Regions from separate parts of the Pseudoalteromonas undina genome, predicted to be linked through region 2. Evidence: predicted binding sites of a transcription regulator. Region 2 holds the regulator's gene; the other holds the start of a gene.

Region 1 (4,355 bases), 1.7 Mb from region 2:
GAGTGGTTGGTTATTAATGGGCTTACCCGGCGCAATGTATTTATTTGGGTTGAGTAAGGTTTGGATTGCAATTGGTTTAGTATTAGGTGCGTGGGCAAACTACTTTTTAGTCGCCCCAAGACTGCGTGTCTATACTGAAAAAGCCAATGACTCCATTACTATCCCCGATTTCTTTGCAAACCGTTTTGATGACAACAAAAATATCCTACGTGTTATCTCTGCAATAGTAATTATAGTTTTCTTTACCTTATACACTTCATCGGGTGTTGTTGCCGGTGGTAAGTTATTTGAAAACTCATTTCAAATGAGTTACGAAATGGGCCTATACATCACCACGGGTGTGGTAGTGGTATATACCTTATTTGGTGGATTTTTAGCGGTTAGCCTTACAGACTTTGTGCAAGGCTGTATTATGTTTGTGTCGTTGTTAGCAGTGCCAATTGCCACTTATATGATGCTTGATCAACCATTTATGGATACCTTAGCAAATGCAAATTATCAGCAGTTACTAAGCTCGGCCTAAAGCAAGCGAAATTCATTCTTTAAGTATGCTTGACTGGTTTGCTGGTGGTTCTACTATTGCTATTATTTCTGCAATGGCATGGGGTTTAGGTTACTTTGGTCAGCCGCATATTATTGTTCGTTTCATGTCTATTCGTTCAGTAAAAGAAATGCCAACCATGCGTCGTATTGGTATGTCTTGGATGACGTTATCTGCTATTGGTGCGGTATTTACTGGCCTATTTGGTGCTGCATTTATGATTGAAAATCAAATGCCGATTGCCGATAAAGAAACAATTTTCTTAGTATTGGCTGAATTAATTTTCCACCCGTTAATTGCAGGTTTCTTACTGGCGGCTATTTTAGCTGCGATTATGAGTACTATCTCATCGCAATTATTAGTGTGTTCAAGTTCTTTAACTGAGGACTTTTATAAGATTTACTTAAATCGTAATGCTTCGCAAACTGAGCTGGTATTAGTAGGGCGTATTAGCGTGATACTGGTTGCGTTATTTGCAATTTACTTAGCGTATGACCGCAATAGTTCAATACTAGATTTAGTAAGTAATGCATGGGCAGGTTTTGGTGCTGCATTTGGTCCATTGGTATTGTTTAGTCTTTACTGGAAGCGTATGAACCTAAAAGGGGCTATTAGCGGTATGGTTGTTGGTGCTCTAACTGTGCTTGTATGGATTTATGCGCCTATTACTATTAATGGTGATAGCTTAAGCAGCGTGATATATGAAATCGTCCCTGGCTTTATTTTAGCAAGTATTGCTATTGTAGTAGGAAGCCTTGTAACTGCTGAGCCGAAAAAGGAAATTACTGATCTGTTTGATGAAGTTGAATCGTCATTATAAGTGATTAGTTAACCTAAGTTTTGGTTTAAAAAAATGCCAACCAGTTTAACTGGTTGGCATTTTTATTGACTGACTTTTAACATTAGCAAATAGTGATGATTTACTCGCTTTTAGCTATCATTATTTAAAGGCATAAAAAAACTGAATTCGAATACCGAATTCAGTTTTTTTAATAATTACTATTAGGTTTTTAAAAGTACTAACTTGCAGCTTTATCTTTTATATCTGCAACGTTATCTGACTTTGTTTTTTTAGCTTTTGCAGGTACTTCTTTAGTCCCCTTAAGTACCGCCATAAAGTCGTCTTTACTTTTCGCAATCTCAAGTGCAAGCGACTCAACTTGTTGTTCACTTAGAGGCACATCTACTTTTTCAAGCATTAGTTCTAGTGACTCGGCGATATCGAGCATTTTGTCATAGGCATCAGCTTCTTTTTTAGTAGTAAACGTCATGCGCTCGACTCCGTTTCGTTCTACAACATATTTAACAACAACAGCCATGATTTCTCCTGCTTACTTACGTGGCAATATGATTATTTTAAATCATTAGATTACTGTTTTTATGTACAGTACAAGCTTGCGCGTTATTTTGCAAGCTTTAGCCTTAGTTTATCTGCAGCTTAATTGACAATAAAGGCCAACTCTACTTTATTTATTAAGTCACTTTATAACGCGTTGCAGTAAAGGAGTCGCAAGGAGTGATTGTTACCGTTAGTACTTAGTAACCACAACTTACTTAAAAGTGCTGGGTGTAAATAATCAACGAATGTTCATGTAGGAACACAAAAGGAAATAGTATGAAATTAATTAAAATAATCTCGTTAGCAGCTGCTTTATGTTTATTACCTATGGGTACCACCTTTGCGCAAAGCGATATGCTATCAGAGCAGATGCAATCAGCCATGGTTAATATTAATACTGCTGATTTAAAACAGTTAATTAAGTTACCAGGTGTCGGTAAGAAAAAGGCACAGGCAATTATCGACTATAGAGAAGCTAATGGTGATTTCACATCACTTGGAGATCTAGCTAAAGTAAAAGGGGTGGGTAAAAAAATGCTAGCCAAACTTGATGGTAAGGTAACGTTTTAACTAAAAAGGGCGCTATGCGCCCTGATCAAACTGTTTTAAGGCAGCACCAAGGTGCTTTTTAGCAAAGTTAATATCTACTGGTGCTGTTAATAGCGGATAGCTCAACCCAGCTACAATTAAAAAGGGCACCAGTAACCAACCTTCGAAAAGAGTAAATATTAAAAAGAATGGGCTTAATAGCATCAGCTTTAGTATGCGTATAAAGACCCTGTCACTGGGTGATAGCATGCTTAAAGAGATAGCTATAACAGTTTGTCGTTGACGAACTTTTAAATGTTTAAGTTCATCAACTTGGCTTGAAAAAAAAGTAAACATATTAAAGTGACTTTTTAGTAATTAATCGACTGGCCACTAATATAAACAGTGTGGCGGTAAAGAGTACAAAAATAATTTCCATCCATGCTGGCATACTTAGGCTGGCAAATTGCCAATCTATATTTCCGCAATCACCTGTCGCTTCAAAAAATTGCGGTATCCAGTGATGTAACGGCATAAATTCTGGAAAATTTGGCTCAAATTCACAGCTAAATGCAAATGGGTCTGTTGTTGTTTGCATTTCAATATGCTCACGAGCTATTAGTAGCCCCCATACACTCGAAATCCCCCATGTTGTATAGGCAACAATACGTACTGCGAGATTGTTTGGTTTACTAGCTCCAATAATACCCGCAAAAAGTAGACCTAATACTGCGGTGCGCTGGTAAATACACATAATACATGGCGCTAACCCCATGTTGTATTGAAAGAAAAGTGCAGTAACTTCAAGTAGAAAAACAATCCCACTGAATAATAACCAAGGTGTACGCTGAGTACTTAGATTAGCAAGCCAGTTCATAACAAATCCGTATTTAAATAAGGGCTTAGATTATGACTTAGGATAAACAGCGGGGCAAGTAAAAGGAAAAAACGAGGGCTATGAAAGCTTGTCGTCCCTTAAAGTTAGAGATCCTGTGCTGCATGACTTCCCCTAATAGACCTACTCAGAGCCATCAAGTTAATCTGATTCATGAATAGGAAAGAGGTATAGAATAATAGTTAAAGTGTCTCGTATGAATAATAGGTGGGCATTCATATTGTGTTTAATTTCTACCAGTAAAGTTACCCTTTTAATCACATACCTAGGTAATTTAACTTACTTTACTTGTTAGTTGTGACTTGTCTGGTACAATCAGTCAGTTAATCGTATGTAGCGATGTAATGTGAATTAATTCGAGTAGGAATTGAATGAGAATTTTTAAAGCGAAAAGCCCAGCAGGATTTGCTGAGGAATACATAGTAGAGTCAATCTGGAATGGTGATTTCCCTCCAGGTTCAATTCTGCCAGCTGAGCGTGAACTCTCAGAGTTAATTGGTGTTACTAGAACCACATTGCGTGAAGTATTACAACGATTAGCCAGAGACGGTTGGCTAACAATCCAACATGGTAAACCCACTCGCGTAAATAATTTTTGGGAAACGTCAGGACTAAATATCCTTGAAACACTGGCTCGTTTAGACGAAGATAAAATGCCAGAGCTAACTGATCAGTTACTTTCAGCTCGCACTAACATCAGCGCAATTTACACTCGTGCAGCAATAAAGCTTGCACCAGAGCGTGTTATTGAAATTTTATCGCAAAGTGATGAACTAGAAGACAGCGCACAAGCATTTGCTGATTATGACTATAAAGTGCACCATGAGTTAGCTGTTGCTGGTAACAACCGCATATATGTGTTGATCCTTAATGGTTTTAAAGGCTTTTATTCTAAGATTGGTTGTCATTACTTTTCAGATCCTCGTACCCGTGAGCTTGCACGTCAATTCTATAAAGATTTAACTAAGCTTGCTGAGAATAAAGAGCACGATGGTGCGATATTCATGATGCGCAAGTATGGTCATCAAACCGGTGAAATATGGCAACATATT
Region 2 (4,355 bases):
TAACTTGTGTTGCTTCACTTGGTACTGCAAATGTAAATAATTTTTCGCTATTCTTTGCGCCATTAACCATAATTGCTTGGTTATTTTGGAGTACATTGTCACCAGGAATTGGGGGGGTTGAAGATCTAAAGTTTGCAATAATAGGGTTAGTTAAGTTTAACACTCTGGCATTGTCATGTTCTGCCGAAGTCCCCATTACATCTCCATTGTATGATTTATTAGGGTTCGACCAGTAATTAATACGTGTACAATTACCTGGACAATTATATGCCATCACTGAACGCCATTGTGATTGAGGCTGTTGGTAACCATGTCCAAATGAATAAGGAGTTGTTGAAGGATCGTTTTCTGGATTATGGCGAGCGCCTTGTAAGTGCCCAATCTCATGACCAAAGGAATAGTAGCCCGTTGCACAATTATAATCGACCATAGCAAAAGCGCTTTGAGCATTAGCGCCAATGGCTTTGGCCTGGCCACAGTAACCATTGACATCATTTACTAATATAACTACATCTGCACCGAATTGATCGCGTAATGTATGTGCTTCATCCATATAACCATCGTTCTTAGCTGCTAAACGATTTAAATCAGTACTTGAGTTTGCAGCTTCAGTATAATTAATTTGGCTCATGTGGGCTATGCTAACAACTGCGTTGACGCCTGAGTTTTGATAACCTTGGTTGGTTTCAACAACCGCAAGATCAATTAAGCTATTTATATCCCCTGATTTTTGAGCTGCTGCTGGGGTATATAAAACTAATAAACTAATATTACTTTGCGTTTCGTTAGCCATTACCGATTGAGTGTTTTGAGCTATTAAAATTTGTTCACTCATAAACTCCAGGTGATTAGACTGTTTATAGTCGGGAGCATGTTCAGCTGGCTGCTTTTGGGGATCTAATTCAATGAAATTATGACCAGAGTGCTTATTTGGTTGTAATTTATATATCTGTTCACCTACTTTTACAGTACCCGAAATGCCTTTTGCAGATTTAATAAGTGTTATTTCGTCATCTTCTAAACTTTTACCAATCCAAATTAAGCTTCCCGTTGCTGACAAACTTGTTGAACTTTTTATAAATTCAATGTCGTTACCTTTAACAGGTAAAAGAAAGGTATTTGTGCTATTTGTGAGCTCAAAAAGAGGCTGGCCAAACTGTAATTGATTACTTGTTTGTGTGGCCACGCTTTGTGACTCATTAATATATTGCACTTCAAAAAGCGGAACTTGAGCTTGTGTATAGCCGCTGAATAGGAGTCCGATAAATAAAGGTGAGTATTTTTTCATTTCATAGTCCTTTTTGGTTTGTTTTGTCCACATAAAGTGTACACGCTAATATTTTTATTTCAATTAATTAACATTGCCACCTATTAAAATTAACTATTGTTGTAAATTTTAAGATACATTTTTTATTTTTACTGTTGATGGGTTGCTTTAATCAGTGCAAAAATAATTTTTAGTAGTTAAGAGCGGGTTATATCCTAATGCGATAAGCTAATTATTATCAGTGGAACTAACTTAATTTATATTTGCGATCTTAAAATAACTGTATATACTCACAGTTAATTGTACTGTATGGAAAACCAGTTGTATGCGACCATTAACGAAACGCCAAGCGCAAATACTCGAACTTATCAAAGTGTTTATTAAAGACACTGGTATGCCTCCTACACGTGCCGAGATTGCACAAACACTGGGTTTTAAAAGTGCAAATGCTGCAGAAGAACATTTAAAAGCACTGGCTAAAAAAGGTGTGATTAAAATGAAGCCGGGCGCGAGTCGGGGTATTCAGCTTGTTGAAGAAGAAGAGCCAGAGCAACTGGGCTTACCTTTAATTGGTCGAGTTGCTGCGGGTGAGCCAATATTGGCGCAACAGCATGTAGAAAGCCACTGTAAAATTGACCCTTTAATGTTTAAACCTGCGGCCGATTTTTTACTGCGTGTTAACGGCATGAGTATGAAAGATATTGGCATTATGGATGGCGACTTACTCGCTGTACATAAAACTCAAGTAGCTGAAAATGGTCAGGTTGTTGTTGCTCGAGTGGATGATGATGTTACGGTTAAACGTCTAGAAAAAGCCGGCAGAAAAGTATTACTGCATGCTGAAAATGACGAGTTTTCAGCTATTGAAGTAGACTTGGAGAATGAATCTTTCAATATTGAAGGTTTAGCGGTGGGTGTTATTCGTAACGCTGATTGGATGTGATATTTAAACATAACTTAGCGCTTAATATTGATTAGGCGCTGTTTTTACATGAATTATTTTTGTACGATATTGCTTGTGAATCGCTTTTTGTTATTTCAAAAAATCACTAAATACTTTATAGATAAACAAATTTATTCTAATTGTTTTAAATCATAAAACTTTATATTTTTTCCGCTGTTATTCAAGCTACCCCTTACCAACTCTGACTCTTAGATTAATTACCTCATTAGTTAATATTTTTTTGCTGCACTTTTTTAAGTAACCCCCTTGTTTATTTTTCATACTCACCTTGCTTATTGTTTATTTTTTAACTAGTTATTAAAGAGCTGGAATAAAAATAACTCACAGCCTTGTCGTTTTGAGCACACACATTTAGTAACTCCAGCACCCTTATAAAAAATAAAAATAACGAATGGGCGTTTAAGCCGTATGCCTCTTCGCTTTGCGTCAGCAATAGCATCAAAGGAGCCGTCACATGGGTAAGCTGAGTTCTTCCTTGTGGCTTATATTGTTAGTTTTTTCGCAAAATGTGCTTGCTAATAGCCAATATAATATGCGTAAAGGCGTAACTGATATAAGTAATAATGTATACCAACTGCACATGACCATATTTTTAATATGTTGTGTGATTGGGGTGATCGTGTTTGCCATTATGTTTTGGGCACTCATCCATCATCGCAAGTCTAAAGGGGCTGTCCCTGCCCAGTTTCATGAAAGTACCAAAGTAGAAATACTCTGGACTGCCATTCCTTTTGTCATCTTAATTGTTATGGCCATTCCTGCGACTAAAACGTTAATTGCCATGGAGGATACCAGCAAAGCTGATATCACCATAAAAATTACTGGATCACAGTGGAAGTGGCATTACGAGTATATGGGGGAGGACGTTGAGTTTTATTCAATGTTAGCGACTCCTCAAAATGAAATAACGAATCTTGCCGATAAAAACCCGAATTATTTACTCGAAGTAGATAAGCCGCTGGTGCTACCGATTAATCAAAAAGTACGTTTTTTAATGACTTCAGATGATGTAATTCACTCATGGTGGGTACCTGATTTTGCAGTTAAAAAAGATGCAAACCCTGGGTTTATTAACGAAACATGGACCAGTATTAATGAAGTAGGTACTTACCGCGGGCAGTGTGCAGAGCTGTGTGGTAAAGATCATGGCTTCATGCCTGTTGTGGTAGAAGCAAAAACAGAAGAAGACTTCAAAACGTGGTTGGCAGAAGCTAAACAAGCTAAACAAAAAGCGGCTGAAGCAGACGCTGCGTTATTAGATCAAGTGGTACCAAAAGAGGAGCTGATGGCTCTTGGTGAGCAAGTTTATATGGCGAGCTGTGCAGCGTGTCATCAACCTACAGGTTTAGGTTTGCCGGGTGTCTTTCCAGCACTTAAAGGCAGCCCAATAGTTATAGGTGATATCAAAGGTCATATCGATATCTTACTTCATGGTAAACCAGGTACAGCGATGCAGTCTTTCGCAAAGCAATTATCTATTAAGCAGATAGCAGCCGTTATTACTTATAAGCGTAACGCATGGGGTAATGACACCGGAGAGGTAATTCAACCAAGCGAAATACAAGCGGCACTGGATGCTGATGGGGAGGCTAAATAATGAGTAGCATTGCAGAACAACCTAATTCCAATGAGGCTCATCATGGCCATCAACCTGCAACAGGCTTTAAGCGCTGGTTATTTACAACCAACCATAAAGATATAGGAAGCTTATATTTAATTTTTTCTCTCACCATGTTTTTGATTGGTGGAGCAATGGCTATGGTTATTCGGGCTGAGTTATTTCAGCCGGGTTTACAATTGGTTGATCCTCACTTTTTTAATCAAATGACCACAGTACACGGTTTAATCATGGTGTTTGGTGCAGTAATGCCTGCATTTACTGGATTGGCAAACTGGATGATTCCGTTAATGATTGGTGCGCCAGATATGGCATTACCGAGAATGAACAACTGGAGCTTCTGGATTTTACCATTTGCGTTTTTGATTTTGTTAGCGTCACTGTTTATGCCTGGTGGCGGTCCTGCATTTGGGTGGACCTTTTACGCTCCGCTTTCCACCACTTATAGTAACGACAACACAGCAATGTTTGTATTTGCGGTACATATAATGGGTATCAGTTCGATT

Evidence for each region. The regulator LexA, encoded in region 2, represses DNA repair genes until DNA is damaged. The targets are predictions, from matches to a motif close to TACTGTATNNNNATACAGTA.
Region 1: the regulator LexA is predicted to act here: its motif matches at 1,912-1,931, upstream of PUND_RS06295 (YebG family protein).

Annotation. Positions count from the first base shown of each region.
Region 1 is NZ_AHCF03000003.1:572,052-576,406, forward strand. It holds partial or broken gene putP (sodium/proline symporter PutP) at 1-1,361, shown strand, start outside; gene PUND_RS06295 (YebG family protein) at 1,561-1,860, opposite strand; gene PUND_RS06300 (ComEA family DNA-binding protein) at 2,157-2,450, shown strand; gene PUND_RS06305 (hypothetical protein) at 2,463-2,765, opposite strand; gene dsbB (disulfide bond formation protein DsbB) at 2,767-3,285, opposite strand; gene fadR (fatty acid metabolism transcriptional regulator FadR) at 3,675-4,355, shown strand, end outside.
Region 2 is NZ_AHCF03000003.1:2,304,854-2,309,208, reverse strand. It holds gene PUND_RS14315 (M12 family metallo-peptidase) at 1-1,288, opposite strand, end outside; gene lexA (transcriptional repressor LexA) at 1,593-2,210, shown strand; gene coxB (cytochrome c oxidase subunit II) at 2,686-3,828, shown strand; gene ctaD (cytochrome c oxidase subunit I) at 3,828-4,355, shown strand, end outside.